3 regions of the Mesorhizobium sp. WSM1293 genome follow, and region 3 is predicted to be linked to each of the others. Evidence: predicted binding sites of a transcription regulator. Region 3 holds the regulator's gene; each other region holds the start of a gene.
What was found. Region 3 encodes LexA, which represses DNA repair genes until DNA is damaged. Its sites were predicted from a motif close to TGTTCNNNNTGTGTTCNG; they were not measured.
Positions count from the first base shown of each region.

Region 1: the regulator LexA is predicted to act here: its motif matches at 8,930-8,947, upstream of dinB (DNA polymerase IV).
Region 2: the regulator LexA is predicted to act here: its motif matches at 1,481-1,498, upstream of M729_RS0118830 (helicase-related protein).

Region 1 covers NZ_AZUV01000001.1:699,719-710,134, reverse strand. Annotated here, with positions in the region: gene M729_RS0103565 (AraC family transcriptional regulator) at 1-443, shown strand, start outside; gene M729_RS0103560 (sugar ABC transporter substrate-binding protein) at 691-1,779, shown strand; gene M729_RS0103555 (ATP-binding cassette domain-containing protein) at 1,876-2,697, shown strand; gene M729_RS0103550 (ABC transporter permease) at 2,694-3,953, shown strand; gene M729_RS0103545 (SDR family oxidoreductase) at 3,976-4,704, shown strand; gene M729_RS0103540 (FGGY-family carbohydrate kinase) at 4,870-6,471, shown strand; gene M729_RS1000000136425 (cupin domain-containing protein) at 6,612-7,643, shown strand; gene dinB (DNA polymerase IV) at 7,653-8,900, opposite strand; gene M729_RS0103520 (helix-turn-helix domain-containing protein) at 9,022-9,438, opposite strand; gene M729_RS0103515 (dihydrofolate reductase family protein) at 9,542-10,141, shown strand; gene M729_RS0103510 (2OG-Fe(II) oxygenase) at 10,166-10,416, opposite strand, start outside.
Region 2 covers NZ_AZUV01000014.1:54,584-64,999, reverse strand. Annotated here, with positions in the region: gene M729_RS0118830 (helicase-related protein) at 1-1,292, opposite strand, end outside; gene phbB (acetoacetyl-CoA reductase) at 2,022-2,747, opposite strand; gene M729_RS0118820 (acetyl-CoA C-acetyltransferase) at 2,946-4,124, opposite strand; gene M729_RS1000000139710 (hypothetical protein) at 4,211-4,339, shown strand; gene phaR (polyhydroxyalkanoate synthesis repressor PhaR) at 4,424-5,035, shown strand; gene M729_RS0118810 (citrate synthase) at 5,057-6,196, opposite strand; gene M729_RS0118805 (citrate synthase/methylcitrate synthase) at 6,289-7,377, shown strand; gene M729_RS0118800 (3-hydroxybutyrate dehydrogenase) at 7,556-8,347, shown strand; gene M729_RS0118795 (patatin-like phospholipase family protein) at 8,397-9,527, shown strand; gene M729_RS0118790 (TetR/AcrR family transcriptional regulator) at 9,561-10,157, opposite strand; gene M729_RS0118785 ((2Fe-2S)-binding protein) at 10,281-10,416, shown strand, end outside.
Region 3 covers NZ_AZUV01000008.1:206,989-217,404, forward strand. Annotated here, with positions in the region: gene lpxB (lipid-A-disaccharide synthase) at 1-922, shown strand, start outside; gene gltA (citrate synthase) at 985-2,310, opposite strand; gene gltX (glutamate--tRNA ligase) at 2,495-3,919, opposite strand; gene M729_RS0110880 (ComEC/Rec2 family competence protein) at 4,022-6,484, shown strand; gene lexA (transcriptional repressor LexA) at 6,478-7,218, opposite strand; gene kynU (kynureninase) at 7,629-8,876, opposite strand; gene kynA (tryptophan 2,3-dioxygenase) at 8,954-9,790, opposite strand; gene M729_RS0110900 (AMP-binding protein) at 9,787-10,416, opposite strand, start outside.

The sequences.
Region 1 (10,416 bases), on a different contig from region 3:
AGCTGTTCATGATGATCGCCGGCCTGCTAAGCCGCGCCCAGGAATTCCAGCTGCTGGCCAGCGCCAGCTATCGGCCCGATCCGTCGGGCTACATGACCGCCGGCATGAACAAGGCGCTCGCCTATATCAGGGAGAACCTGACGCAGCTGTTCGACGAGGCGGATCTCGCCGCCATCGCCGGCCAGTCGACCGGGGCCTTCTCGCGCTCGTTTCGCCGCCACACCGGCATGTCGCTGGTGCAGTATGTCAAGCGGCTGCGCATCAATCTCGCCTGCCAGATCCTGATGAGCGACGAGCAGGCCTCGATCACCGACATCTGCTACGAGGTCGGCTTCAACAACCTGTCCAATTTCAACCGGCAGTTCCTGGCGGAGAAGGGCATGCCGCCCTCGCGCTTCAGGCGCCTGCTGGCCGACAACATCAACGCGGGAAAAGCCGCTTAACGGAGGAGCCAGGGAGGAACCAAGGGAGGATTTTTCTTTTGCATGACGGACGTGAGCCGCGTTGAGCGGTTCGTGATGGAGAACGCTTGTCTCGAATTCCTCCGTCGGCGGAGGACGTCGGCGCGGCTCGAAAGTCCAGCGCCGGACCCTGGTACCCCTTCAATTGGGGCGAGGGTGGATGGGTGTCTTCAGACCACCAAAGCAGTCACGACCTTCTTACAACATATCCAGAAACGGAGAAGACCGAATGACCAAACTTTCAATTTCATTGAAGTCCACTGGCAAGTCCGCCGGCATGGCAGCGCTTGCGCTGTCGCTGCTGGCAGGCACCGCCGCTATCGCCAAGGCAGCCGAAGTCACCGACGCCACCGTCGCCTTCCTGATGCCTGACCAGGCCTCGACCCGTTACGAACAGCATGATTATCCCGGCTTCGCCGCCGAGATGAAGAAGCTGTGCCCGGGCTGCAAGGTGCTCTACCAGAACGCCGATGCCGACGCCTCGCGCCAGCAGCAGCAGTTCAACTCGGTGATCTCGCAGGGCGCCAAGGCGATTGTGCTCGACCCCGTCGACTCGACCGCCGCCGCCTCGCTGGTCAAGCTGGCGCAGAGCCAGGGCATCAAGGTCATAGCCTATGACCGGCCAATCCCGACAGCGCCGGCCGACTTCTATGTCTCGTTCAACAATGAAGGCATCGGCAAGGCCATCGCCGATTCGCTGGTCGAGCACCTGAAGGCGCTGAAGGTCGATCCGGCCACCGGCGGCGTTTTACAGATCAACGGTTCGCCGACCGACGCGGCGGCCGGCCTGATCAAGAAGGGCATCCATGCCGGCCTCGACAACAGCGGCTACAAGATCCTGGCCGAATACGACACGCCGGAATGGGCGCCGCCGAAGGCGCAGCAATGGGCCGGCGGCCAGATCACCCGCTTCGGCCCGAAAATCCTCGGCGTGGTTGCCGCCAATGACGGCACCGGTGGCGGCGCCATCGCGGCCTTCAAGGCGGCCGGCGTCGATCCGGTGCCGCCGGTGACCGGCAATGACGCGACGATCGCGGCACTGCAACTGATCATCGCCGGCGACCAGTACAACACCATCTCTAAGCCGAGCGAGATCGTGGCGGCGGCCGCCGCCAACATCGCCATCAAGCTACTTTCTGGCGAGACGCCTAAGGCCGAGATGACGCTGTACGATACGCCCTCGCAGCTGTTCACGCCGGCTGTTGTGACGCAGGAAAACCTGAAGGCCGAGATCATCGACAAGAAGATCAACACCGCGGCCGAGCTCTGCGTCGATCGTTACGCGGAAGGCTGCAAGAAGCTGGGCATCGGGAACTGACCGCGACCCTTGCCCGCTCCGCTGCCTGGCCACCCGCGTGGTGGCCAGGCAGCGCTCATGCGAAATTTTTGAACCGGTTTTGAAAGGCTTCCTGGCATGACCGATACCTCGGACGAACCGGTTCCGGCAGGCGAGCTGGTGCTCAGCCTGCGCGGCGTTTCGAAGAATTTCGGCGCCGTTTCGGCGCTCACCGACATCGATCTCGATGTCCATGCAGGCGAAGTGGTGGCGCTGGTCGGCGACAATGGCGCCGGCAAGTCGACCCTGGTCAAGATCCTGGCCGGCGTGCATCAGCCGAGCTCAGGCACGATCAGTTTTCGCGGCAAGCAGGTGACACTTGCCGATCCGAGTGCCGCGCTGACGCTCGGCATCGCCACCGTGTTCCAGGACCTGGCGCTGTGCGAGAACCTCGACATCGTCGCCAACATCTTCCTTGGCCGCGAACTCAGCCCGCTGCGGCTGGACGAGGTGGCGATGGAAGTGCGCGCCTGGACGCTGCTCAACGAGCTTTCGGCGCGCATCCCGAGTGTCCGCGAAGTGGTCGCTTCACTGTCGGGCGGCCAGCGCCAGACGGTGGCGATCGCGCGCTCGCTGCTGCTCGAACCCAAGCTCATCCTGCTCGACGAGCCGACGGCAGCGCTTGGCGTGGCGCAGACGGCGGAAGTGCTCAATTTGATCGAGCGGGTGCGCGACCGCGGCCTCGGCGTCGTCATCATCAGCCACAACATGGAAGACGTGCGCGCCGTCGCCGACCGCATCGTCGTGCTGCGGCTTGGCCGCAACAACGGCATCTTCTCGCCCGATGCCTCGAACCAGGAACTGGTCAGCGCCATCACCGGCGCCTCGAACAATTCGGTGTCGCGGCGCGCCGAGCGCAGGCAGGCCAGGCAAGACCAGACCCAGGAGCCACGCCCATGAGCCGCGAAGCCGAACAGGCCGCCCCCGTGCCGCCGCAGCTCGACCGCGCCGATGTGCGCGTCAAGCACGAGGCGGGGATCGGCGGCGCCATCCGCCGGTTCTTCGACCGGGTCCGCTCGGGCGATCTCGGCTCGCTGCCAGTGATTGTCGGGCTGGTCATCATCTGGACGGTGTTCGCCAGCATCAACCCGATCTTCCTGTCGAGCAGCAATCTGGTCAATCTGCTGTTCGATTGCTCAACCGTCGGCGTCATCGCGCTCGGCATCGTCTGCGTTCTGATGGTCGGCGAGATCGACCTGTCGGTCGGTTCGATCAGCGGCTTTGCCTCGGCCATGGTCGGCACGCTGTGGGTCAACCAGGGCTGGCCGGTGGCGCTCGCGATTCTGGCCGCTGTTGCCGTCGGCGGCTTCATCGGCGCCCTTTATGCGCTGCTGTTCAACCGGCTCGGCATGCCGAGCTTCGTCTCGACGCTGGCCGGCTTGCTGGCGGTGCTTGGCCTGCAGCTCTACATCCTCGGCTCGACCGGCTCGATCAACCTGCCCTACGGCTCGAACCTGGTGAATTTCGGCCAGTTGCTGATGATGCCCAAACTCGTCTCGTTCGCTCTGGCGGCCGTGCCGGGCATCGTCATGCTGATCACCGGCCTGCGCACCGTCGCGCGCCGCCGCGCCGCGAACCTGTCGGCGCCGTCGACCGGCGGGCTCGTCACGCGCGCGGTGGTGATTACGGTCATTCTCGAGCTCATCGTCTTCTATCTCAATCAGGCGCGCGGCATTCCGTGGATGTTCGGCCTGTTCGTCGGCCTGGTCATATCGATGCACTACGCGCTGACGCGGACCAAATGGGGCCGCTCTATGTCGGCGGTCGGCGGCAACCGCGAGGCGGCGCGGCGCGCCGGCATCAACGTGCGGCTGATCTATTCCAGCGCCTTCGTGCTGTGCTCGATGCTGGCGGCTTTCGGCGGCGTGCTGTCGGCGGCCCGCCTGGCCTCGGCCAGCCAGCAGGCCGGCACGGGCGACGTCAACCTCAACGCCATCGCAGCGGCCGTCATAGGCGGCACCAGCCTGTTCGGCGGCCGCGGCAGCGCCTATTCGGCACTGCTCGGCATCATCGTCATCCAGTCGATCGCCAGCGGCCTGACGCTGCTCGATCTGTCCTCGTCGCTTCGGTACATGATCACCGGCGCCGTGCTTGCCATCGCGGTCATCGTCGACTCGCTGGCACGCCGCTCGCGTGTCTCGCATGGCCGGGCCTGAACCCATCAACAGGAAGCAAGACATGAGCCAAGAACTGTCCGGAAAAGTTGCCGCCGTCACCGGTGCCGCGTCAGGCATCGGCCTCGAATGCGCCAGGCATATGCTGGCGGCCGGCGCCACCGTGGTGCTGGTCGACCGCGCCGAGGCGACGCTGAACAAACTGTGCGCCGAACTCGGCCCCAAAGCGATCCCGCTGGTGATCGACCTGATGCAGCCGGCAAGCGTCGCCACCATGATGCCGCAAATCCTGGAGAAGGCCGGCCAACTCGACATCTTCCATGCCAATGCCGGCGCCTATGTCGGCGGCGAGGTGGCGACCGGCGATCCCGACGTCTGGGACCGTATGCTCAACCTCAACATCAATGCCTGCTTCCGCTCGATCCAGGCAGTGCTGCCGCACATGATCGAACGCAAGACCGGCGACATCATCGTCACCAGTTCGATCGCCGGTCTGGTTCCGGTGGTATGGGAACCGATCTACACGGCCTCCAAGCACGCCGTGCAGGCCTTCGTCCACACGGTGCGCCGGCAGGTCGCCAAGCACGGCCTGCGCGTCGGCGCCGTGGCGCCCGGCCCGGTGGTGACGGCACTGGTCGACGACTGGCCAAAGGCTAAGCTCGAAGAGGAACTCGCCGCCGGCGGCCTGATGCAGCCACGCGAGGTGGCCGAAGCCGTGATGTTCATGCTGACCCGGCCGCGCAATGTGACGATAAGGGATTTGGTGATTTTGCCGCAGAGCAATGATCTCTAGGGGGAGTAGGGGAGTAGGGGAGTAGGGCAGTAGGGCAGTAGGGCAGTAGGATTGCTCTGCCGTTCAATGCCCGGGCCCGAGCCAAGCCACCATCCCCTATTCCCGTACTGCCTTACTGCCCTACTCCCCTACTCCCCTACTGCCCTAAACCGAAGGTTTCCCCCAATGTCCCACTTCCTCGGCATCGACGTCGGCACCGGCAGCGCGCGGGCCGGGGTGTTCGACCACACGGGAACCCTGCTTGCCTCGGCCAAACGGGACATCGAGGTCTGGCGCGAGGCCGGCGACATGGTCGAGCAGTCGAGCAACGACATCTGGCGGGCGGTTTGCGCGGCCACGCGTGAAGCGGTCGCGCAATCGGGCGTGGCGCCCGAGGCGATCGCCGGCATCGGCTTTGACGCCACCTGTTCGCTGGTGGTGCTGGGCGAGGGCGGCGTACCGTTGGCTGTTGGCCCGTCGAGAAATCCCGAACGCAACATCATCGTCTGGATGGATCATCGCGCGGTCGAGCAGACGCGCCGCATCAATCGCAGTGGCGAGGCGGTGCTGAACTACGTCGGCGGCATCATCTCGCCGGAGATGGAAACGCCGAAACTCCTGTGGCTGGCCGAAAACCTGCCCGCCACTTTCGACGCCGCCTGGCAGTTCATGGACCTCGCCGATTTCCTCACCTGGCGGGCGACCGGCAGCCTTGCCCGTTCGGTCTGCACGGTGACCTGCAAATGGACCTATCTGGCGCATGAGAGCCGCTGGGACGAGACGTATTTCCGCAAGATCGGCCTCGGCGCTCTGGCCGACGAAGCATTCACGCGCATCGGCACCGAGATCGTGCCGGCCGGTGCCGCACTCGGCGGCGGATTGACCGCGCAGGCAGCAGCAGACCTTGGTCTCAACCCCGGCACCGCGGTGGCGGCCGGACTGATCGACGCGCATGCCGGCGGCGTCGGCACGGTCGGCGCGCGCGGCGATTTCGGCAGCGTGCTGTCGCGCATGGCCTATGTCTTCGGCACCTCGGCCTGCACAATGTCGTCGACCGCCGAGCCGGCCTTCGTCGACGGTGTCTGGGGTCCGTATTTCTCGGCCATGGTGCCGGGCCTGTGGCTGAACGAGGGCGGCCAGTCGGCAGCTGGTGCTGCGATTGATCATCTGGTGCGCATGCACCCTGCAGCCGGCGAAGCGACCGCCAAAGCGCAAGCCGAGGGGCTCAGCCTCAGCGCCTGGCTGTCGCTGCAGGCGCAAAGCCGCAATGGAGCCGCAGCAACGCCGGCCCTGGTCGGCGGCATCCATGTCGTGCCGGAGTTCCTCGGCAACCGCGCGCCTTTCGCCGACCCGGACGCGCGCGCGCTGATTGCCGGGCTCGATCTCGACACCAGCCTCGACAGCCTGGTCGGGCTCTATGTCGCCGGGGTCTGCGGGCTGGGCTACGGCGCGCGCCAGATCGTGCGGGCCGAGCATGACAAGGGCATTCCCGTCGACACCATCGTGGTCAGTGGCGGCGCCGGCCAAAGCCCGCTGGTGCGCCAACTGCTGGCGGACACCACAGGCATGGTGGTGGTGGCCTCGACCTCGCCGGAACCGGTGCTGCTCGGCTCGGCGATGCTGGGCGCGGTCGCCGCCGGTGCCTACAAGGATGTGGCGGCGGCGATGGCCGGCATGTCGGAACTCGGCGAGGTCTATCATCCCGACGCTACGCTGGCCGGCTGGCATGCCAAACGCTTCGCGGCGTTCGAATTGCTGCAGCAGGCGGGCAAGGCCATCCGAGGCTGAAGCGCGCGGCTTCTGTCCGGCTTTGTCAGGAGCGTAGCGAACACCGCTTGGCGGTTTAGCCGGAAGCTGGCAGCTTTGTTCTGTCGTGGACCCTCCAGCAGCACGCGACGAGGGCAGGGCGACAGGACCAGGAGGCCCTAATGGTGGACGAAGCTAAACCGCCGCTACCATTCGCATCGGATGAGGTGCCGTGGACGGAATGGTCCGACGTGCCACGCTTCGGCCTGCGCTACCGGCATTTGTCGCTGGCCGCCCTTGGCGAAAAACACCGTGTCGGCGTGGCAATCGAGGAGCTTCCGGCTGGCAAGCAGTCCTCGCCGGCGCATTACCATATTTTCGAGGAAGAGCATGTCTTCATCCTCGAAGGGGCGCTTACCGCGTATGTCGGCGACGCGGCCTATGCCATGAAGGCCGGCGACTACATCTGCTTTCCCGCCGGTGCCGCGGCGGGGCATTGCCTCATCAATACCAGCGACGCACTTTGCCGCTATGTCATCGTCGGCGAGCGCAACCCGAATGAAGTGGTCGTCTACACCGCCTCCAACAAGGTGCTGGTACGCGCCCTGGGCCGCCGCGCGATCTTCGATCTCGCTGCAAACCGAAGCTACTGGGACGGCGAGAACACCGGCCTTACCGCCGGCGATCCGCTGCCGTCGGATGTGACGGCCGGTGTCACCAAACCCCCAGCCGCGCCGATCCCGCCGATCGCCAGCGATGCTGTCGAATGGAAGGTCGAGGGCGAAGGTCTGCGGTTCGGCGGCCGGTCCAGGCACCTGACTTATGCCGCGCTGGGACGCTCCGACTATCATGTCGGCATGCTGATCGAAGCGCCGGCGCCCGGCATGCGCCTGGCGCCCCGGCACTATCACATGCTGGAAGAGGAGCATGCGCTGATCCTGGAAGGGGAGGTGACGCTGCTGCTTGGCGAGGAGCGCCACGAAATGAAAGCCGGCGACTATGTCTGCTTTCCGGCCGGCCTGGCGGTCGGGCATTCCTTCCTCAACAGCGGCACGGGGCCGTGCCGTTACCTGATGATCGGCGAGAAAAATCCCAACGAGGTCTGCGTCTATCCAGATTCCAACAAGATGGCGGTCGACGCCTTGCGCCGGCGCGACGGCATTTTCGACATGGGAGCGGTGAGGCGGTACTGGGACGGCGAAGAGATGGAGTAGCCCCCGGCTTCACAGCTCCTTCTCCGCCAACTCCCTGAATTCGTCGGGAACCGAGCGCGCCGCCTCCAGTGCCACGGTGCCGTAGCCGACCGCCTGTTTGCCGAAGCGCTCGCGGATCTTGTCGATGGCGCGGTCGGCGTCGAAGCGTGCTAGGCCCTTCTTCGTGCCGGGCCGGCGCCTCTCGTCGGCGAGGCCAAGCGGCAGGTGGAGCTGCAACTCGAAGCTTTCCTCAAGATGCGAGACCGAGATCGCCAGCAGCGAGATCGTTTTCTCCTGTGGATTGTCGGCAAGCACGCCGCGCACCAGATCGCCGGCGATCTCGGCCAGCATCGCGGTTGCCGAGATCGGCTGGTCAAGCGTGATCGAGCGGGTGACGGCTCTGAGATCGGCAAAGCGCACGCGTACCGTCACCGTGCGGCCGGGCCTTGCCTTGGCGCGCAGCCGACTGGCGACGCGGTCGGCCAGATGCAGCAGTGTCGGCACGATGACCCGTGCCACAGCCGGCTTCTGGCCAAGCGCCGATTGGGCGCCGGCCGAATGCGCGCGGCGCTTCGTCTCCAGCTTTCGCGGGTCGCGGTTCCAGGACAGGGCGGCGAGCTTTTCGCCGGCGGCGGGACCGAGCAGGCGCGTCAGCGCGCCGCGATGCGTCCTGGCCAGTTGACCGATGGTCTCGACGCCGATCTCGGCCAGCCGCGCCCTGGTCGCCGGGCCGACGCCCCACATCAGTCCGACCGGCAGATCATGCAGGAAGGCGAGTTCCGTGCCGGGTTCGACGACCACCAGCCCGTCGGGTTTGGCGACCTGCGAGGCGATCTTGGCCAGATGCTTGGTGCGCGCCACGCCGATCGAGATCGGCAGGCCGAGTTCGGCCCGCACGCGGCGGCGGATGGTTGTCGCGATCTCCTGCGGCGAGCCGAACAGATGCGTGCAGCCGGCGACGTCGGCAAACGCCTCGTCGATGGAAATGCGCTCGACTACAGGCGTAAAATCGTCGAGCACCTTGATCGCCGCATCGCCCAGCCGCTGGTAATGGCTGAAATTGCCGCCGACGAAGATCAAATGCGGGCAGAGTTCGCGCGCCCTGCGCCCCGGCATGCCGCCACGCACGCCGAAGGCGCGCGCCTCATAGGAAGCGGCGAGCACGACGCCGCCGCCCACCGCGATCGGCTTGCCGCGCAGCGACGGATCGAGCAACTGCTCGACAGAGGCGTAGAAAGCGTCGAGATCGGCATGCAGGATGGTGGCTGTCGTTTCCATCGACCGCACATCCGCAGTTGCTGATAGAATAGAACAAATAAAGAACAAAGATGGATGGTTGTCAAGCGAAGAGCGATTGGGTGCGGCAACAGCCATGCCGGTTCGGCTTGAACGCAACCGCCTAGACACTATGCTCCGTTCGCAGCGCCGCTTTCATCTTTTCCAGCGCTGCTTCGCCGCCTGCCGCCAACTGGTTGGCAATCCTGGCCAATCTCTCGTCGGCCTTGCGGTGCCTGCTGCCCCAGGCGCCGAGCGTCGCCAGCACCGGCAATAGGTCGATGCCAGCTTCGGTCAGCCGGTAGACTGTTCTCAAGCCATGCGTCGGGTCGTCGCTTCTGGTGAGGATGCCTTCGTCCTGAAGCGTTTGCAGTCGCTCGGCCAGCGTGCGCGAGGAGATGCCTTCGTCGGATTGCAGGAATTCGCGAAAGTGCTTTTTCCCGGCGAAGACCATGTCGCGGATGATGAGCAGCGTCCAGCGGTCGCCGATGAGTTCGAGCGACAGGTTGATCGGGCAGTCGGATTTTTCGCGCGTCGCCATCTATGGTTCCATTTCTAAATCACTTTACTATTGACATCGTTTTGGCCTTGCGTCAACAGTTCCAAATGTAAACTGTTTTGCGATAGCCGTGAGGAGAATGACGGTGAAAAAGCTGGTCCTGCAGATGCAGATGTCGGTCGACGGCTTTGTCGGCGCCACCGAGGATCATTCCTGGCAGCTCTGGGAGTGGGGTGACGAGAGCGCCTGGGACGATGAGCTGAAGCAGGACTTCAACGCTGTCTTCACAGGCGTCGATACCATCCTGCTCAGCCGCAAGATGGCGCAGGAGGGCTATCTCACCCATTGGGGCAATGCCGCCAAGAAGTTTCCGCACGATCCGTTCTACGCCTTTGCGCAACGCATCGTCGACGCCCGCAAGGTGGTGCTCAGTGATAAGTTCAAGCAATCGGCCGGGGAGCCGGTCTGGGAGCGCACGAGCGTGGCCAGCGGCGACCTGCCGCGCGAAGTCAATGCGCTGAAAGCGGGCGAGGGCGGCGACATGGCCGTGTTCGGCGGCGCCGGTTTCGCCTCGGCGCTGATCGCGGCCGGGCTGGTCGACGAGTTTCAGCTTTTCATCAACCCGGCGGTGCTGGGTGCGGGCCGCCGGATTTTTGATCAGGGCGGTTTTAGAAACCTGCGGCTGCTCGGCTCGAAGGCCTATGACTGTGGCATGGTGGTCAGTCGCTATGCACCGGCGGGGTGAGGGGGACCTCCATCTTCTCCCTGCTCACTTCGCATCGTGAAAAATAATCCCGACCGTATGCCGCATGCCTGAGCGGAGCCGGCTGACGCCGTGGCGCAAATTGACGCGGTAGTTGCCCTTGGTTCCCTGTACCGGCCGGTTGTGGACGGCGAAGACAACGGCATCGCCCTGGCGCAGCGGCACCACTTCGACGCGGCTCTGCATGCGCGGCCGCTGCTCGGTCAGCGCGAACTCACCGCCGGTGAAATCCTGGCCCGGCTCGGAGAGCAGGATCG
Region 2 (10,416 bases), on a different contig from region 3:
CGATGCGAGAGCGTATCAATGTCGCCCTCTGTTGTGTCGGCGCGGCGCACCTGCTCGGCCATGTAATTCTCGTCGACATGGCCGTGGCGTGCGAGGTCCGTGTAGATCGAGGCAATGAGATCGGCATGTTGGGCCGGCGCGATCCTGCGGTAGTCGGGCAGCGCGCAGGCTTCCCACAGCAGCGCCACGCGCTTGGCATTGGTGGTGAGTGCGCGGATGTCCTCGTCGCGCGACAGATGCTCGAGCGCCTGTGCATCGACGGCAGGCAATGCCCGTGTCAGTCCCTCGACCGGGGCGTTGGTTTCGATCGAGCGCTTCAGCGCGTCGAGGCTGGCAAAGTCGAAATGTGCGGTGCGCCATTGCAACACCTTCACCGGGTCGAAGTCGTGGCCTTCGATTTTCTTGATCAGATCCTCGTCCAGCGGGTCGACCTGGCCGGTGACACCGAACGTGCCGTCGCGCAGATGCCGGCCGGCGCGGCCGGCGATCTGGCCAAGCTCGGCCGCCGTCAGATTGCGGTACTGGAAGCCGTCGAACTTGCGATTCTGGGCGAAGGCGACGTGGTCGAGATCGAGGTTGAGACCCATGCCGATGGCATCGGTGGCGATGAGGTAGTCGACATCGCCGGACTGGAACAGCGCCACCTGGGCGTTGCGGGTGCGCGGCGAGAGCGCGCCGAGCACGACGGCGGCACCGCCCTGCTGGCGGCGGATCAACTCGGCGATGGCGTAGACCTCGTCGGCGGAAAAGGCGACGATCGCCGTGCGCCGCGGCAGGCGGGTCAGCTTCTTGGAGCCGGCATAGGCAAGATGCGACAGCCTCGGCCGCGTCACCACCGAGACGCCCCTCAGCAGGCGCTGCAGGATACTTTGCATGGTGGCGGCGCCCAGCAGCAGCGTTTCCTGGCGGCCGCGCAGGTGCAGGATGCGATCGGTGAAGATGTGGCCGCGCTCGAGATCGCCGGCGAGCTGCACCTCGTCGATGGCGACGAAGGCGGCGTCGGTCTCGCGCGGCATGGCCTCGACGGTGCAGACCGAATATTTGGCGCCCGGTGGCTGGATCTTTTCCTCGCCGGTAATCAGCGCAACCTTGTGGGCGCCGACCTTTTCGCAGACGCGGGCGTAGACCTCGCGCGCCAGAAGCCTGAGCGGCAGGCCGATGATTCCACTCTCATGCGCCACCATGCGCTCGATGGCGAGATGGGTCTTGCCGGTGTTGGTCGGCCCGAGCACGGCGGTCACGTCGCGGCCCGACAGGATCAGCGGCTCAGTGTGTTTGGGCTGGATGTTCATCAACCTAGAATAAGGCTTCCGGGACCTGGAGATAAGGCTTCTGGCCTCTGGTTGTCGGGAGCGTGCCTCAAATGGGCGCGTATGACAGGCGACACATAGGGATTTCGGGCGCGAAGCGAAAGCGGAATGTTCCGTCGGCAGCCAGAAGGTGGTTCTGTCAAGCTCTCAATCAGATGCGGATTAACGGATAGAACGAGTCTGGAACGAATCGGCGACGAATCAGTGACTCCTGCAGATTCAGCTTTTGTTCACGGCTATATGTGGATTTCGCGACCACGACACGCACCACATGCTGAATCGCTGAACTGGCCCGTTTCGTGCTAAGAGGGCATTGCCATTAACCTTTGCCGATAAACGATCACAATGGCTTGGCGTACCTCGACCAAGGTTATGAAATTGTTGATCTTTCTTAATCTGCGTTAAGCAATTGGCAGGGGATTCCGGCTGTCGTCGTTAACGTTCAGCTCAAAGCCGGAACGAATCGGCGACGAATCAGCGATGGCGGAATTTTCCCGTTTTGTTCACCTCAATATCTTGTGTTGTGAACAGCTTATCCACCGAGAATCCACAGGCTTGGAAGCAGGTTTCGCACAGGTCGGCCGGGCCGCTGTTAACCTCTGCGTGCCGGATTGGGTCAGCAGCCGTGCTGTCACTTCGAAGGGACCATGGCGCCAACGAAAAACGGGCCGGCGCGCCGGCCCGTCGATCTCTGCGCCTACATCGCCGTCGTCAGGCGAAATACTGGCCGCCATTGGCCGTGATGGTCGAGCCGGTGATGAAGCCGGCATCTTCGGATGCGAGGAAGACGACGCAGCGCGCGATTTCTTCGGGCTCACCGAGGCGGCCGACAGGAATCTGCGGAATGATGCGCTCATTGAGCACCTTCTCGTCGATCGCCTTGACCATCTCGGTGGCGATATAGCCGGGACAGATGACGTTGACAGTGATGCCGGCGCGAGCCCCCTCTTGGGCGAGAGCCTTGCTGAAACCGATATCGCCGGCCTTGGCGGCGGAATAGTTGACCTGGCCGGCCTGGCCCTTCTGGCCGTTGATCGAGGAGATGGTGATGATGCGGCCGAACTTGCGGTCGCGCATCCCGCTCCACAGCGGATGCGTCATGTTGAAGACGCCGGACAGGTTGGTGTCGATGACCTCTTTCCACTGCTCGCGCGTGATCTTGTGGAACATGGCGTCGCGGGTGATGCCGGCATTGTTGACCAGCACCGAGACCGGGCCGAGATCGGCCTCGACCTGCTTGATGCCGGCGGCGCAGGCATCATAGTCGGCGACCGACCATTTGTAGACCGGAATGCCGGTCTCAGCCTTGAATTTCGCCGCTGCGGCGTCATTGCCGGCATAGTTCGCCGCAACCGAATAGCCGACGGTCTTCAATGCGATCGAGATCGCCGCGCCGATGCCGCGCGATCCGCCTGTGACGATTGCTACCTTGGTCATGCATTTCCCCTTTTTTGATATCGCCCTGTTGTCGGGCTTGGCAGGCACTGGATACAGAACGGGCGGCTAAAGCGCGTCGCGCTGAGGTAGATTCAGGCGATGCGCTTCAGATGTTTGGTTTTATGCATGTCGGTGTTCCCAAAACCGCTGCGCACTTTTGGGCGACATGCATGCACGCCGCCCTTTTAGTGACTTTCTTCAGAGTGCTTCGACACACATGGCGACGCCCATGCCGCCGCCGATGCACAGGGTAGCGAGACCCTTCTTGGCGCCGCGCCGGCGCATTTCGAAGACCAGCGTGTTGAAGACGCGAGCGCCGGACGCACCGATCGGATGGCCGATGGCGATGGCGCCGCCATTGACGTTGACGATCGAGGGATCCCAGCCCATGTCCTTGTTGACGGCGCAGGCCTGCGCCGCAAAGGCTTCGTTGGCCTCGACCAGGTCGAGATCGCCGACCGACCAGCCGGCCTTTTCCAAGGCCTTGCGCGAGGCGGGAATGGGTCCGGTGCCCATGATCTGCGGATCGACGCCGGCGGTTGCCCAGGACACGATGCGCGCCAGCGGGGTGATGCCGCGCCTCACCGCTTCCGCTTCGCTCATCAGCAGCGCGCCGGCGGCGCCGTCATTGATGCCGGAGGCGTTGGCGGCGGTTACCGTGCCGTCCTTGTCGAAAGCCGGTTTCAGCTTGGTCATGGCGTCGATCGTGGCGCCGTGGCGGATGTATTCGTCCTGGTCGACAATGGTGTCGCCCTTCTTGCCCTTGATGGTGACGGCGACGATCTCGTCCTTGAACTTGCCGGCCTTCTGCGCGGCCTCGGCCTTGTTTTGCGAGGCGAGCGCGAACTGGTCCTGGTCTTCGCGGGTGATCTGGAACTGACGCGCGACGTTTTCGGCTGTGTTGCCCATGTGGTAACCGTTGAAGGCGTCCCACAGCCCGTCCTTGATCATGGTGTCGATCAGCTTGAAGTCGCCCATCTTGACGCCGGCGCGCAGGTGCTGGGCATGCGTCGAAAGCGACATCGATTCCTGGCCTCCGGCGACGATCACCTTGGCATCGCCGATGGCGATCTGCTGCATGCCGAGCGCGATGGCGCGCAGGCCCGAGCCGCAAACCTGATTGAGGCCCCAGGCGGTGGTTTCCTTGGGCAGGCCGGCATTGATCGACGCCTGGCGGGCCGGGTTCTGGCCTTGCGCGGCGGTCAGCACCTGGCCGAGGATGACCTCGTCGACCTCGCCTGGTTCGACGCCGGCACGCGACAGCAATTCCGTGATGACGACGGCGCCGAGCTCATGCGCCGGGGTGGCGGCGAAAGCGCCGTTGAAGGAGCCGACCGGCGTGCGCGCCGCACTGGCAATGACGATGGAAGCGGACATTTTCTTCTCCAGACTTCAAGGGTGTTGCTCTGTCGTTGAGGACTTTTCTTGCCCTTTCCCAACCCCAAGTCAAACCGGAAATGGGCATGGCGCCCATGCGCCGCAAGCAGGCCATGCCTTGCCATGGCGGCCATTCGTCCATTGCTGCGCAGCATATTTTGCCTGCCATGCAGCATTTAGTGATCCCGCACTGCACAAACTGCTTGGAATTGTGAGGCTTTTGCGCATATCCTCAAAAAAGGCACAATCGTTATCGGCGGCTTACTCAGAGGCGCGCCGGTGTCCCCGGGAGGATGTAGATGGCCGCTAAAGACGATCCGATTATCATCAAGAAATACGCCAATCGCCGCCTCTACAACACCGGCACCAGCACCTATGTGACGCTCGAGGACCTCGCCGAGATGGTCAAGAAGGGCGAGGAGTTCACCGTCCAGGACGCCAAGACCGGCGACGACATCACGCATCCGGTGCTGACCCAGATCATCTTCGAACTGGAGAACAAGGACGGGCAGAACATGCTGCCGATCCCGTTCCTGCGCCAGCTCATCGCCTATTACGGTGACCAGATGCAGATGATCGTGCCGAGCTTCCTCGAACAGTCGATGCTTGCCTTTTCCAAGGAGCAGGAGCGCTTTCGCGAGCAGATGAAGGGGGCGCTCGGCAAGTCGCCGCTCGACATGATGAAGATCACCACGCCGATCAAGGCGCTGGAGGAACAGACACGGCGCAACATGGAAATGTTCCAGAATGCGATGCGGCTGTTCACGCCGTTCCCGCCTGCGGGCTCCACGCCAGCCGCTGCGACGTCGCCCGAGCCGGCCAGGAAGGAAACGCCTGACAAGCCCGACGATCTTCAGGAACTGAAGGACCAGATCGCGGCCATGCAGCGCAAGCTCGACACGATGTCCTGAGCGCCTGGCGTTCTTGCGGCCTTACACCAGCACGCCCTCATAGCGGCCGCGCGGCCGGATGACACTTCCGCTTGTTATCTGTTCGACTGTGTGCGCGGCCCAGCCGACGCTGCGTGCGAGCGCGAACAGGCGGAACGGTGCATCGCGCGGCAAGCCTAGGCTGCGCGTCAGCGCGGCCAGCCCAAAGTCGATGTTGGGAAGCGCGCCGGTCGCCGCAAAGGCAGCGTCGCGCAGCGACGATAGTGTGCCGTCAACCTCGATCACCGACAGCAGCGCCGCCCCGCGGGGATCGCCGTCAGGATAGAGTTGATGACCGAACCCCGGCAGCGGCCGGTCATGGCTGAGCCAGCGCCGGATCGTCGCATCGGCGCCATGCCGCGCCGCATCCTCGGCCAGTTGCATCACCGCCTCGCCGGCGCCGCCATGGCGCGGGCCTGACAGCGTCGCGAGCCCTGCCAGCAGGCAAGCGGCCAGCGGCGCGCCGGTCGAGGCTGCGACGCGCGCGGCGAAGGTCGACGCATTCAGTTCATGATCGGCAAGCAGGACAAGCGCACGGCGGATCGCATCGGCGCGGCCGGCATCCACCGACCAGTCCTGCGCAAGCCGCTGATGGACGGGATTTGACCCCGCCGGTGCGCCCAGCGCGGCGGCCAGCACGCCGACCGCGTGCGCGGCATCGGCATGCAGCGAGGCGGCGCTGCGCCCGAGCGACGGGCGCCCCTGGCCGGCAAGCACGGCAAGTTGTGCAAAGGCCGAGGCTCGGCCAGCTTGATGGGGTGCGTCCGGCGACGCTGCTTCGAAAGCCACCGGTTTCGGCAGAGCCCACAGAACGGCGGCGGCTTCTTCCAGTGTGGCGTGCCCGGAGAGCACTGCGGCGTCCTGCCCGCGATAAATGAGCCGACCGTGCGAGACGGTCGAAATCGCCGTTACGATCGAGGGCTCGCCCCAGGCGATGGCGCTTTCGGCGATGACTGACGGGCTGCGGCCGCGCGCCCGGCGGGTCGCCAGTGCGGCGATATCGTCGGCGCGGTACTGGCTGCGGCGCGGATCGGCGCGGTCGGGCCGCATGCCGATGCGCCCACGGCTGACATAGGCGTACAGCGTCTGCGCCCGCACCTTGAGTCTCTCCAGCGCCTCTTCCCGGGACAACCACTCGGACATATCGAGCCCTGATATTGATTCTATTGATCAAGATTGATGGAAACGTTGCCCATCTCTATCTCCGATCCGGAAATGCTTCAAGGAGACAGGCTATGGCGAATGGGCTCGATGATGTGGTGGCGGCGGAAACCGTGCTTTCCGATGTGGATGGTCTTGGCGGCCGTCTGACGATCCGAGGTCATTCGCTGCCGGAACTGGCCGGCCGTTGGAACTATGCCCAGGTGGTTAGGCTGCTGCTGGATGGCTTTTTCAACGACCTTCCCGATGATGCGCAACTGACGCGGGCGCTGGGACAGGCGCGTGCGGACGTGTTCGAACGGCTCTTGCCCTCGCTGCCTTTGCTGGCGCCCCTCGATGTCTACAGCGCCATGCGCGCCGGCATCGCGCAGCTGCCGGATGGCGAGACCTTGACCGACGCCTTGCTGCTGATCGCGGCGCCCGCCGTGCTGACGCCGGCGCTGCTGCGCCTGCGGCGCGGCGAGCAGCCGATCGCGCCGGACAGCCGCACCGATCATGCCGCCGACATGCTGAGGATGCTGAGTGGCCGCGTCGCCTCGCCGGCGCTCACAAAAGCGCTCGACACCTATCTGGTGACCGTCTGCGACCATGGCCTCAACGCATCGACCTTTGCGACGCGCGTGGTCGCCTCCACGCAGGCCGGCCAGACATCCTCTGTGCTGGCCGGGCTTGGCGCGCTCAAAGGGCCGCTGCATGGTGGCGCGCCTGGCCCCGTCATCGAGATGCTGGATGCGATCCAGGCGCATGGCGATGCCGCCGGCTGGCTGCGCAACGAGATCGCGCAGGGCAGGCGCATCATGGGGTTCGGCCATCGCATCTACCGTGTGCGCGATCCGCGCGCCGATGTGCTGAAGGCCGTGGTGCGGCAACTCGGCGGCGAGGGCGAAACCGGTCGCCGGCTGGCCTTTGCGGAGACCGTCGAGCAAACGGCGCTCGAGGTGCTTAGGATCGCAAAGCCGCAGCGTTCGCTGCAGACCAATGTCGAGTTCTACACCGCGCTGGTGCTGCAAGCGGCGGGCTTTCCGCCGCAAGCTTTCAGCAATGTCTTTGCCGCCGGGCGCGTGGCCGGCTGGATCGCGCATGCGCGTGAACAGCAGACGACTGGACGGCTGATCCGACCGCAGTCGCGCTATGTCGGGCCGGTGCCGGACCTGGTCGCCTGAGGTTCTTTCGGCGCCTGGCGAGCGACACCGATCCGATCAGGATCCTCCTGGTGAGCGGCCGTGTGGCCGCTCATGACGAAAATTTCATCTCGTCGAAAAATTCTGGCCGCTGTTATTGCGTCGCATTGAGCATATATGCTGCACTGCAACATAAGATCGCTCTTGCCGCAACCAGAGGATTTCGACCTTGGCCGCCAGAAAAACCGCAGTCATCACCGGCTCCACATCGGGCATTGGCTTGGCCATCGCCCAGGCGCTGGCGGCCGAAGGCCATAATGTCGTCGTCAACTCCTTCTCCGACACGGCTGCCGACCACGCCATCGCTGACGCGATCGCCAGACAGCACAAGGTGAAGACGGCCTATATCAAGGCCGACATGTCGAAGCCGGCCGAATGCCGGGCGCTGATCGCCAAGGCGGCCGAGACATTCGGTTCGGTCGATATTCTCGTCAACAATGCAGGCATCCAGCATGTCGCGCCGGTGGAAGAGTTCCCGATCGAGAAATGGGACGCCATCATTGCCATCAACCTGTCGTCGGCGTTCCACACCATCGCGGCCGCCATCCCGCTGATGAAAAAGGCCGGCGGCGGCCGGATCGTCAACATCGCCTCGGCGCATGGCCTGGTCGCATCGCCGTTCAAATCGGCCTATGTCTCGGCCAAGCACGGCATCATGGGATTGACCAAAACCGTTGCGCTCGAACTGGCGCGCGAAAAAATCACCTGCAACGCCATCTGCCCCGGCTATGTGCTGACGCCGCTGGTCGAGGCGCAGATCCCCGACCAGATGAAAGCCCATCAGATGGACCGCGAGACCGTCATCCGTGAGGTCATGCTGGACAAGCAGCCGACCAAGGAATTCGTCACGGTGGAGCAGATCGCGGCAGCGGCGGTGTTCCTGTGCTCGGACGCGGCGGCGCAGGTCAACGGCACGCAACTGTCGGTCGACGGCGGCTGGACCGCCGCGTGAGGCGCAAAACTCTCCTATCCACCCAAAGGGACAGATCAAGGACGACGCCATGACCAAGAACGGCAAGGCGGAGGAGACGAAGAAGATCAACGTGGCGCTTCAGGGCGGCGGCTCGCACGGGGCCTTTTCCTGGGGTGTGCTCGACCGGCTGCTGGAGGACGGACGGCTGGAGATATCAGCAGTGTCCGGCACCAGCGCCGGCGCCATGAACGCGGTGGCGCTGGCCGACGGATATGTGCGCGGCGGTGTCGAAGGCGCGCGGCAAAAACTTGACGATTTCTGGCGCGCGGTGGCGGCCAAGGGGCGGTTCAGCCCGGTGCAGCGCATGCCGTGGGACGTCGCCTGGGGCAACTGGTCGATCGAGAACACGCCCGGCTATCTCTTCTTCGATACCATGTCGCGGGTGTTCTCGCCCTATGTCGCCAACCCACTCGGCCTCAATCCGCTGCGCGACGTGGTGCAGCAGGAGATCGATTTCGAGAACGTCCGCGCCTGCAAGTCGATGGAACTGTTCATCTCGGCGACCAATGTCGAGACCGGACAGTTGCGCGTCTTTTCCGACGGGGAGATCGACCTCGATACGGTGATGGCCTCGGCCTGCCTGCCGCAATTGTTCCGCGCCGTCGAGATCAAGGGCGTGCCCTATTGGGATGGCGGCTATGGCGGCAATCCGGCGCTTTATCCGTTCTTCAAGACGGCCGCGACCGAGGACGTGCTTCTGGTGCAGATCAATCCGGTGGTGCGCGAGGGAACACCAAGAAGCGCCAACGAGATCCAGAACCGCATCGACGAGATCACCTTCAACGCCGGGCTGCTGCGCGAATTCCGCTCGATTGCCTTCGTCAAGGAGCTGATCGCCGCCGGCCGTCTGCCGCATGGCGAGTATCGCGACATCCGCATGCACCGCATCGATGCCGACGAGGCGTTCAAGGACCTGTCGGCGTCCTCGAAGGTCAATGCCGAATGGGCGTTCCTGACCTATCTCAGAGATCTCGGCCGCACCGCCGCCAGCGACTGGCTGGAAGAGAATTACGACGCCGTCGGCAAGCGACCGACGCTCGATCTCTCCGGCGAACTGGATGACGGCTTCAAGCCGGTGCGCGGTCCGGCACCCGGCCGGCGGGTCAAGGAATTTCTTGCGGCGCGCAAGAACCCGGAGGCAGAGCGCCGGCGCGCCTGAGCGACCAATCGATGTGCATCGATTGGTCCGCAATCATGCTTTCAAGGTCAGGTCGATCACCCTGATCAGGGCAGCGGCTGCCTGCCGCTGCCCTTCCGGATCTCTGATCCGCGCCTTCATGCCTTCCAGCCCGTCGAGCAGCATGTCGGCAAGCAGTTGCGCCGACAGGCCCCTGGCCGCCAGATCGACGCCGTTCCTGGCTGCCTCGCCCTCTATCGCGGCGCCGATGTGTTGGCCAAGCCCGCCGCGCCAGCAGCCCACCAGATCGCCAAGGCTCGATTTCATGTCCAGCAATTCGGCGCCGTGCGGCGAGGCAACGACCGCGCTCATCATCGAAATAAAGGCCTCATCGATGGCTCGCATCATGCGCTCGTTGAAAGGGCCATCGCCGGCTAGGGCAAACCTTGCCGCCTCGACCGAGCGCGACAGGATCATCATGGCGATGGCGCGGAAAATGTCGGTCTTGTTCTTGAACAGGAGATAGAGCGCCGGGCGCGACATGTCGGCGGCACGGGCGATGTCGTCCATGGTGGTGCGCGAGAAGCCATAGGCCAAAAACACCTTCATCGCGCCATCCAGAATACGGGCGCGTTTGGGATCGGCGGTGGCGATGTCTTCGATCTGGTTCATCGAGCAATTCTATCCTGCAAAATCCTAATTGACAAAATGACGAAATTTGTCAATCTGTATCGGAGCGAAACGGCCGGGAGGCCGCTTCGCCCTTGGCAGTGGACGACAACAAAGGGTATCCCCATGCGCCTCACCGTCGACGGTCAGTCATTCGATATCGACGCCGATCCGGACATGCCGCTGCTGTGGGCACTGCGCGATCTCATTGGCAAGACAGGGCCAAAATTCGGCTGCGGCATCGCCGCGTGCGGCGCCTGCA
Region 3 (10,416 bases):
TGCCGACGAAAAGCCGGATTGCCTCGTCACCATTGACAGTCCGGACTTTTCGTTGCGCGTCGCCAAAAAGGTGCGTGCGGCCAACCCGTCGATTCCGATCATCCACTATGTCTGCCCGAGCGTGTGGGCGTGGCGGCCGGGCAGGGCGGTCGCGATGAAGCCCTATGTCGACCACATCCTCTGCATCCTGCCTTTCGAGGTTAACGAGTTGGAGCGGCTCGGCGGGCCACCGGGCACCTATGTCGGGCATCGCCTGACGCACGATGCGGGCTTGCTCGCTGCAGCCAAGGCGCAGGAGCTGCCGCGCGACCTTTCTCCTGATCGTGTCAAAACCCTGCTCGTCCTGCCCGGTTCGCGGCGTAGCGAGGTACGGCGGCTGCTCGACCCGTTCGGCGAGACGGTGTCGATCCTGCGCGCGCGCGGCCACCGCTTGCGGCTGCTGCTGCCGACCGTCCCGCATGTCGCCGACCTCGTCAAATCTTCCGTCAACCGCTGGGATGAAAAGCCTGAGATCATCGTCGAGCCCCAGCGCAAATGGCAGGCTTTCGGCAGGGCCGATGCGGCGCTGATCGCGTCCGGGACGGTATCGTTGGAACTGGCGCTGGCCGGCGTGCCGATGATTTCCTGCTACAGGCTCGACCCGGTCGCGCGCATCTTGGCGCCGTACCTCGTTTCCGTCTGGTCGGCGCTGCTGCCCAATCTGATATCGGATCGAGCGCTTATTCCCGAATTCTACGACGGCTATATCAAGCCGAATAACCTTGCCCGGCAATTGGAAGCACTGTTCGCCGACAGCGGCATGCGTGCCTGGCAGAAGGATGGATTTGCAGAGATCAGGCGGCGCATGGCTACCGGTAGACCGTCCGGCGAGATCGCCGCGCAGGTGGTGATGCGGTACGTCAAGAGAGTGAGTAGTCAGTAATCAGTAGAAATGGCCGACTTCACTACTCACTACTCACTACTCACTACTCACTATTTCCTAATTCACCGCTTGGCGATCGGCACGTAATCCCGCTCCGGTGCACCGGTATAGAGCTGGCGCGGGCGGCCGATCTTCTGGCGCGGATCCTCGATCATCTCTTTCCACTGGGCGATCCAGCCGACGGTGCGGGCGACCGCGAACAGCACGGTGAACATGGTGGTGGGGAAGCCCAGCGCCTTCAGCGTAATGCCGGAATAGAAGTCGACATTCGGGTAGAGCTTCTTCTCGATGAAATAGGAATCGGTCAGCGCGATCTTTTCCAGCTCCATGGCGATGTCGAGCAGCGGATCGTCCTTGATGCCGAGCTCGCCCAGAACCTCATGTGCCGTCTTCTGCATGATCTTGGCGCGCGGATCGTAGTTCTTGTAGACGCGGTGGCCGAAGCCCATCAAGCGGAACGGGTCGTCCTTGTCTTTGGCGCGGGCGATGAATTCGGGGATGTGATCGACATGGCCGATCTCGCCAAGCATGTTGAGCGCCGCTTCATTGGCGCCGCCATGCGCGGGTCCCCACAGGCAGGCTATGCCGGCGGCGATGCACGCAAACGGGTTGGCGCCCGACGAGCCGGCGAGGCGAACGGTCGAGGTCGAGGCATTTTGCTCGTGGTCGGCGTGCAGGATGAAGATGCGTTCCATGGCGCGCGCCAGCACCGGATTGATCTTGTATTCCTCGCAAGGCACGGCAAAGCACATATGCAGGAAGTTGGCGGCAAAGTTCAGCTCGTTCTTCGGGTAAATGAAGGGCTGGCCGATGTGGTATTTGTAGGCCATCGCCGCGATCGTCGGCATCTTGGCGATCAGCCGCATGGAGGCAACCATGCGCTGGTAGGGGTCGGAAATGTCGGTGGAGTCGTGATAGAAGGCCGACAGCGCGCCGACCACGCCGCACATCACCGCCATCGGATGCGCGTCGCGGCGGAAGCCGGTGAAAAAGCGCGACATCTGCTCATGCACCATGGTGTGGCGCGTCACGCGGTAATCGAAATCGTCCTTCTGCGCCTTGGTCGGCAATTCACCGTAGAGCAGGAGATAGCAGACCTCGAGGAAGTCGCCATGTTCGGCCAACTGGTCGATCGGATAGCCGCGGTGCAACAGGATGCCGGCGTCGCCGTCGATGAAGGTGATTTCGGACTCGCAGCTTGCCGTCGAGGTGAAGCCGGGATCGTAGGTGAAAGCGCCGGTGGTTGAGTAGAGCGAGGCGATGTCGATCACATCAGGCCCGACCGAACCGCTTCGCACCTTGAATTCATGGGTCTTGCCGGCGAATTCAAGCGTTGCGGTGGCCTCTTGGGTCTTGCCCAAATCCAGTTTTTTCGCAGCTTCGGTCATTGCAAACTCCTTCTTGTTTCCTCATGCCGGCAAAGGCAAATTTCGCAGAGCGACACGTCGAAAATCACCGCAATGCGCGTATTCGCCACCGCATTTCAGGAGGTGCGTGCCAGATTGGGCCAAGGCCTAATGTTGCACTGCGAAACCCGCCTTTCAATGCCAATCTTCTTGGGCCAGTTTGCTCCTAATCGATTTGATCTGAGATGCGCGCCAGGCTTTCCTCGCGGCCGAGCACGGCGAGCACATCGAACACGCCCGGCGAGGTGCTTTTGCCGGTCAAAGCGGCGCGCAAAGGCTGGGCCACCGCGCCGAGCTTGTGGCTGCCGGCCGCTGCCACCTCGCGGATCGCCGCCTCCGCCGAGGCGGCTGTCCAGTCATCCGCAAGCCCGTTCAAAGCTTCGTGAGCACTGCGCAGGATCTTGCGGGCGTCATCGGTGAGCAGAAGCGCCGCCTTGTCGTCGATCGGCAGCGGTCGCGTGGCAAACAGGAAGGCCGCGCCGTCGACGAGCTCCACCAGCGTCTTGGCGCGCTCCTTCAGGCCCGGAAGCGCTGCCAGCAACTGCGCCTTGGTGCTGTCGTTCAGGCGTGCGGCGATCGCCGGGCCACCTTCGAGGTAGGGCAGGGTGGCGATGAAGATGTCGAACAGTTCGGCATCGCTCATGCGGCGCATATGCGCGCCGTTGATTGCCTCCAGCTTGGCGAAGTCGAAGCGCGCCGCGCCCTTGTTGACGTCGCCGATGTCGAACCAGGAAATCATGTCCTTTATCGACATGATCTCGTCGTCGCCATGGCTCCAGCCGAGACGCGCCAGGTAGTTGAGCAGCGCCTCCGGCAGGTAGCCCATGGCGCGATAAGCCTCGACGCCAAGCGCGCCGTGCCGCTTCGATAGCTTGGCGCCATCGGCGCCGTGGATCAGCGGGATATGCGACATGGACGGCACGTTCCAGCCCATGGCGTTGTAGATCACGGACTGGCGAGCGGCGTTGGTCAGATGGTCGTCGCCGCGGATGATGTGGGTGACGGCCATGTCATGATCGTCGACGACGACGGCATGCATGTAAGTGGGATTGCCGTCGGAACGCAGGATGATGAAGTCATCGAGATCCTTGTTGGGAAAGCGCACGTCGCCCTGGACCCGGTCATGGACGACGGTCTCGCCTTCGGTCGGCGCCTTGATGCGGATGGCGCCCTTGGCACCTGCGGGTGCCTCTGATGGGTCGCGGTCGCGCCAGCGGCCATCGTAGCGGGGTGGCAGCCCCTTGGCTCTGGCGGCCTCGCGCATGGCCTCCAGTTCGGCTGGCGTGGCGTAGCAATAATAGGCCTTGCCCATGCGCACGAGCTCCTCGGCCACCTCGCGGTGGCGCGGCGCACGCTCGAACTGCGACACTGGCTCGCCGTCCCAGCTCAGGCCAAGCCAGGAAAGCCCGTCGAGGATGGCAGCCGTCGCGGCTTCATTGGAGCGTTCGCGATCGGTGTCCTCGATGCGCAGCAGCATCGTGCCGCCGGTGTGCTTTGCATACAGCCAGTTGAACAGCGCCGTGCGCGCGCCGCCTATGTGCAAATAGCCGGTGGGCGAAGGGGCAAAACGGGTGACGACCTTGTCGGACATGGAACTCTCGGAAACCATCTGAAGCGGGGTGCGGTCGCGCGGACTTTCGCGCTTTGCGCGTTCATGTAGCATAGGGTGTCGAGGGCGCAAGGGGCAGACCCGATGGCTGGACGAGGCTGGGGCTCGGATCAGGGCGAGGACGCTGCCATTGGCGTCCGCGAACGGTCCCTGTTTGCGCCTCTGCCAGCCTCATTGCCGCCGCCGTCGCCCCTCGTGCCGGATTCCGGCAAGCTGCCCTTGCAAACGGGTGTCGCCGCCTCTGTTCCGGTTGCCGGAACCGGCAGGATCGTGCGCGTGCGCCGGCAGATCGGCCTGATATCACTGCCTCGCCTGCGCCACAGCGTGAACACGGCGGCGAGCCTGGAACTCGACCGGGGCGTGGCCTTCCTGCTGGTACCGGTCTGCCTTGCGATCGGAGCGATCGGCTATTTTTCGCTGACGGCTGAACCCGACTTTGCGAGACCTGTCGCGGTTGTCATCCTGACGGGGATCTGTGCGCTGGTCTCGCGCTCATGGCCAAAGACCCATCTGTGTTTCATGGCGGCACTTTTGTGCGCCCTAGGACTGCTTGCTGCCAAGGTCGAGACGTGGCGTGCGGGCACACAAATGTTGGGCTCGGAAATCTCGACGCAGGTGACCGGCCGCGTCGTCTCGCTCGACCGGATGGAAACTGGCCGTATCCGGCTGACCATCGACGTAACATCGACCGCAAGACCGAAACTGCGCTATGCGCCGGAACGGGTACGGCTTTCGGCACGCAAGATCCCGGCTGACGTGACCGCAGGCTCGCTCATCACCGGATATGCCAAGCTTTTGCCGCCGACCGGGCCGGTGCGACCGGACAGCTATGATTTCTCCTTCGACAGCTATTTTGCCGGCATTGGTGGCAGCGGATTCTTTCTCGGCAATCCAAAGCTTGTCGTCAGCGATGATGGCGACATGCCGCTGTCGGCCCGAATTTCCTCCAGCGTGGAAAATGCCCGTGAAGGCATCGCCGACCATATCAGGGCGAGCGTCGGCGGCGCCGAAGGCGAGATCGCCGCGGCGCTGATCGTCGGCGTGCGCGCCGGCATTCCCGACGACATCAATGAGGCGATGCGACGTACCGGCATCTACCACATCATCTCCATTTCGGGACTGCACATGGCTCTGGTCGCCGGCACCATCATGGGGTTGCTGCGCGGCGCCTTCGCCTTGTTTCCCGATTTTTCCGCGCGTCGCCCGGTCAAGAAGTATGCCGCTGCCGCCGCACTGTTCTCGATCGCAGCCTACCTCGTCATCTCAGGTATCGTCGTCGCCGCCGAGCGCAGCTTCATCATGCTGGCAGTGATGCTGATTGCAGTTCTGTTCGATCGAGCAGCACTCACCATGCGCAATCTGGCGATCTCGGCGATCGCCGTCATCGTGGTGTCGCCGCATGAGGTGGTCGGCCCGAGTTTTCAGATGTCGTTCGCCGCGACCGCAGCTCTGGTCGGCGCCTATGCCGGCTGGGCGGATCACCGCGCGGGAAAAGCAAGACCGCCGCCGCCGAAGCGATCCTTGCCCGGGTTCCTGACACGAAAATTCCTGCTGGCGGCAATCGGTCTGGCCATGACCTCGATCATCGCCGGCAGCGCCACGACGCTGTTTGCCATCTGGCATTTTCAGCGTGTGTCGCCGCTCAGCCTGTTCGCCAATCTCGCGGTTATGCCGATCGTCACCGTCGTCATGTTCCTGGCCGTCGCCAGCGCGCTGCTGATGCCTTTCGGATTGGATTGGCCAGGTCTCTACCTGATGGGCAAGGGCCTGACGATGATGATCGCCATATCGGGCTGGATCTCCGAGCGTTCGCCTGTCGATGGGGTCGGGCTGATTTCGCAACAGTCGGTCCTGCTGGTGGCCATTGCCCTGGTCATCGCGACGATGGCGACGACATGGCTGCGGCTCGCGGCTCTGCCATTCGCGTTGGCAGGCTTGCTGACCGTCTCGGATACGCGCACGCCCGATGTGCTGATCTCGGAAGACGCCCGGCTGGTGGCGTTGCCGATCGGTGGCGGTGAGCTTGCCGTCAGCCGGCAACGGCCGAACGAATTCACCGTCGACAACTGGAAACGCGCGCTGACATCGGAAACCATCGTCGTTCCGGAAGTGTTCGACAACAGCGATGGGCAATTCGACGTCGCGGATGCCGTTGAGCTACCGCCGGGATCGCCGTTCTATTGCTCCTCAGGCGTTTGCGTGGCCAGGCACATGTCCGGTGCGATCATTGCCTATGTCGAGGACCGCAAGGACACCTGGAAAGCCTGCGGCTTCGCCGAGCTGATCGTCGTCAACGATGCCACCGCCTATGACGCCTGTCACAACCCGCTGGTTCTCGTCATCACCAAGCGGCAACTGGCTCGCAAAGGCAGTGCCGCGGTCTTCTTCGATCGCCAATCGGCGACCACGCCGGCGACGATCAGCTTCGCGGTGGACAGCCCATATCGGCCCTGGCACACGCAACGCAGATACTCTCGCGAGGCGAGGGGGCTGGCACCCTTCAAGAAACCCGAGAAGCCAGTGGTCAACCCACAGCCGTCTCAGTAGCGACGGATCAGGCCGACGAGCTTGCCTTGCACCTTGACCCTGTCCGGCCCGAAAATCCGTGTCTCGTAGGCTGGATTGGCGGCTTCGAGGGCAATCGAGGCGCCCTTGCGGCGGAACCGCTTCAGCGTCGCTTCCTCTTCATCGACCAGCGCCACGATGATCTCGCCGGGGCTGGCCGTATCGGCGTTACGGATGATGACGGTGTCGCCGTCGAAGATGCCGGCCTCGATCATCGAATCGCCCTTGACCTCCAGCGCATAGTGCGCGCCGCCCATGATCATGTCCGGCGGCACCGAAATCGAATGCGTCTGATGCTGGATGGCATCGATCGGCACGCCGGCGGCGATGCGACCCATGACCGGGATCGAAACGGCAGAGACCGCATCGTCGTCATTGCCGGGCGAAGGCATCCGCGAAGGCGCCGGCTTGATCTGCCGGCCAAGAGCACCACCCTGACCAAGACTGCCCTGGATGACGCTTGGCGAAAACTTCTTTGCCGCATTGAGGCCTGGCGCGATGGAGTCCGGCAGCCGCAGCACTTCCAGCGCGCGGGCCCGATTGGGCAGCCGGCGGATAAAGCCGCGCTCCTCAAGGGCCGTGATCAGCCGATGAATCCCGGATTTGGAGGCAAGGTCGAGCGCCTCCTTCATTTCGTCGAAGGATGGCGGAATGCCGCTCTCCTTCAGGCGTTCATGGATGAACATCAGCAGTTCATGTTGCTTGCGTGTCAGCATGGCGGCCCCCAGGTTCCCTGAAACCAGAATCGAAAAACAAACCCAGAACAAACACTATCTGTTCCAGTTGTGTTCTGCAACCGTTTAAAGTTTAATGAATTTGTTAAGGCTGCTGAAATTATTTGGCGCTTGCCAGCGGGTTACGATCGACGGGCGCCACCTTCGGCAATGCGCCTGCTCACATTGAAATTGTTATGGTTAATGACCTGTGGCTTATCCTCTACCAAAGCTTGGCGTTATCTGTCGATCAGCCTCGACAAGGGGCGATTGCAACCTTCGGGACGTTCGTTTGCCGTGAACGAAACGGAGCCAAAACGCCAACGTCAGTTGGGCATTTTGGCTGGAAATTCAGCTCTCCGTCATTTGCCAGGCAGTGAGGGCAGCGACGGCGGATCGCCGGGATCGGTGCGTCAGGTAACGGCTTCCTTGACGGCGAAACGCTGGTCCTTCCATGCACCCGTGCGCAGAATGTCTTCCAGAACCTCAACCGCCAGCCACACATCCTTGTAGCTGACATAGAGCGGCGTGAAGCCGAAACGGATGGTCGACGGTGCGCGGAAGTCACCGATCACCCCGCGCTCGATCAGCGCCCGCATGATTTGATAGCCGTGGTCGTGAAGGAACGACACCTGGCTGCCGCGCCTGGTCGCGTCGCGGGTGGTCTCCAGCGTGAGACCGTAGGCGCCGCACTTGGCTTCGACGAGCTGGATGAACAGTTCTGTCTGCGCGACGCTCTTCTTTCGCAATGCCGCCATGTCGACGTCGCTCCAGATGGCAAGCGCGCCTTTGAGCGCCCGCATCGACAGGACCGGTTGCGTACCGCACAGAAAACGGCGGATGCCGGTGCCGGCAACATAACCCCGTTCGAAGGCAAAGGGCCGCGCATGGCCCCACCAGCCGCTGAGCGGCTGGCTGATATCGCCGTGGTGGCGCTGCGCGGCATAGATGAAGGCCGGCGCGCCCGGACCGCCGTTGAGGTACTTGTACGTGCAGCCGACAGCGAAATCGGCATTTGCCTGATCGAGCTCGACGGGCAGGGCGCCGGCGGTGTGGCAGAGATCCCAGACGATCAGCGCTCCGGCCGTATGAGCCCTGCGCGTCAGCGCCGCCATGTCGCGCAGTTCACCCGATTTGTAATTGACGTGGTTGACCAGCACCACCGCGACGTTTTCGTCGATCAGATCTTCGATGGTCGGCGCGTCGACGCCCGCGAGGCGCAGCAGGACGCCATCCCGGGTCGAGGCCACGCCTTCGGCGATGTACAGGTCGGTGGGAAAACTGTCACCTTCGGCGACGATGGCTGACCGGCCGGGCCGCATCTCCATCGCTGCGTGCAGCACCTTGTAGATGTTGGTCGATGTCGTGTCGCAGACAACGGTCTGGCCGGCCGCGGCTCCTATCAGGCGTCCGAGCTGGTCGCCGAGTTCGATCGGCATCTCGAACCATCCGGCCGTGTTCCAGGCTCGGATAAGATCTCGGGCCCATTCCTGCGTCGCCGCCTGCTGCAGCTCGCCGAAAACGGCATGAGATGCTGCCCCCAGTGAATTGCCGTCGAGATAGATCACCCCCTCCGGCAGAATGAAACGGTCGCGCATGGCCCGCAGCGGATCCGTGGCATCCATCGCTTCGACTGCGGCGAGATCAGGAATTCCACTCATGGTCAGTCCCCGGTTGTTCGCGAAGGGTTTCCGCCACAGAGCGTCCCTTCGGTGAGCCTGTTCTCATTTCGATGATGTCAGAGCCGAGTGCGGACCGTCCACAGCTCCGGAAACAGCACGACCTCGAGCATTTTCTTCAGATACGAAGCACCCGACGTGCCGCCGGTGCCGCGCTTCAGACCGATGATGCGCTTCACCGTGGTGACGTGGTTGAAGCGCCAGCGGCGGAAATAATCCTCGAAGTCGACCAGCTTCTCGGCCAGTTCGTAGAACATCCAGTAGCGCTGCGGATCGCGGTAGATAGTCTGCCAGGCGACCAGGACCTCTTCATTCTCGGTTCGCGTCTCACGCCAGTCCGTGCGCCTGGCATCGGCACCGATGTCGAATCCGTTGCGCGCCAAAAGCAGCAGCGCTTCGTCGTAGAGCGATGGCTCGGCCAGGATGGCTTCCAGCTTTCCGCTGAGGTCAGGCCGATGCTTGTGAGGGCCGAGCATGGCCAGGTTGCGGTTGCCGGCCATGAACTCGATGGCGCGATACTGCCAGGACTGGAAACCCGAGGACTGGCCGAGCGCGTCGCGAAACTCGGTATATTCGCTGGGCGTCATCGTTCGCAGCACATCCCAGGCATTGTTCAGCTGCTCGAAGATGCGCGCGACTCGCGACAGCATCTTGAAGCTCGGCTCGAGCCGGTCGGCGCGGATCGAGCGGATCGCGGCGCCAATCTCGTGCAAAGCGAGCTTCATCCACAGTTCCGAGGTCTGGTGCTGGATGATGAACAGCATCTCGTCATGCGCCGACGACAGCGGCGTCTGCGCCTCCAGCACTTTCTCCAGGTGCAGATAGTCGCTGTACGACATGCGCTCGTTGAACGACATCTGTGCGCCTTCGGACGCCGGATCGTAGGGCTCGCTCAATTGACTTTCTCCGTGCGCAGCCGGAAGCGCTGGATCTTGCCGGTCTGGGTCTTGGGCAAAGCAGCAATGAATTTCACCGATCGCGGGTATTTGTAGGGTGCGATCGTCGCCTTGACATGGTCCTGCAGGCGCTTGGTGGTCAATGCGTCAGGCGCCACGCCCTGCACCAGCACGACATGTGCCTCGACGATCTGGCCGCGCTCGGCGTCCTCGGCACCAATGACCGCGCATTCGGCGACGTCGGGATGTGACAGAAGTGCGGCCTCGACTTCGGGGCCGGCGATGTTGTAGCCGGCGCTGACGATCATATCGTCGGAGCGCGCAGCGAAATGGAAGAAGCCGTCCTCGTCCTGCGTGAAGGTATCGCCGGTGATGTTCCAGCCGTCGCGCACGTAGTCCTTCTGCCTGATATCGGCCATGTAGCGGCAGCCGGTCGGTCCGCGCACCGCAAGCCTGCCGGTCGCGCCGCGCGGTACTTCGCGCATCTCGTCGTCGACGATGCGCGCCTCGTAGCCGCCGACCGGCTTGCCGGTCGACGCGGGCTTCATGTCGCCAAAGCGGTTGGAGATGAAGATATGCAGCATTTCGGTGGCGCCGATGCCGTCGAGGATCGGCTTGCCGGTCTT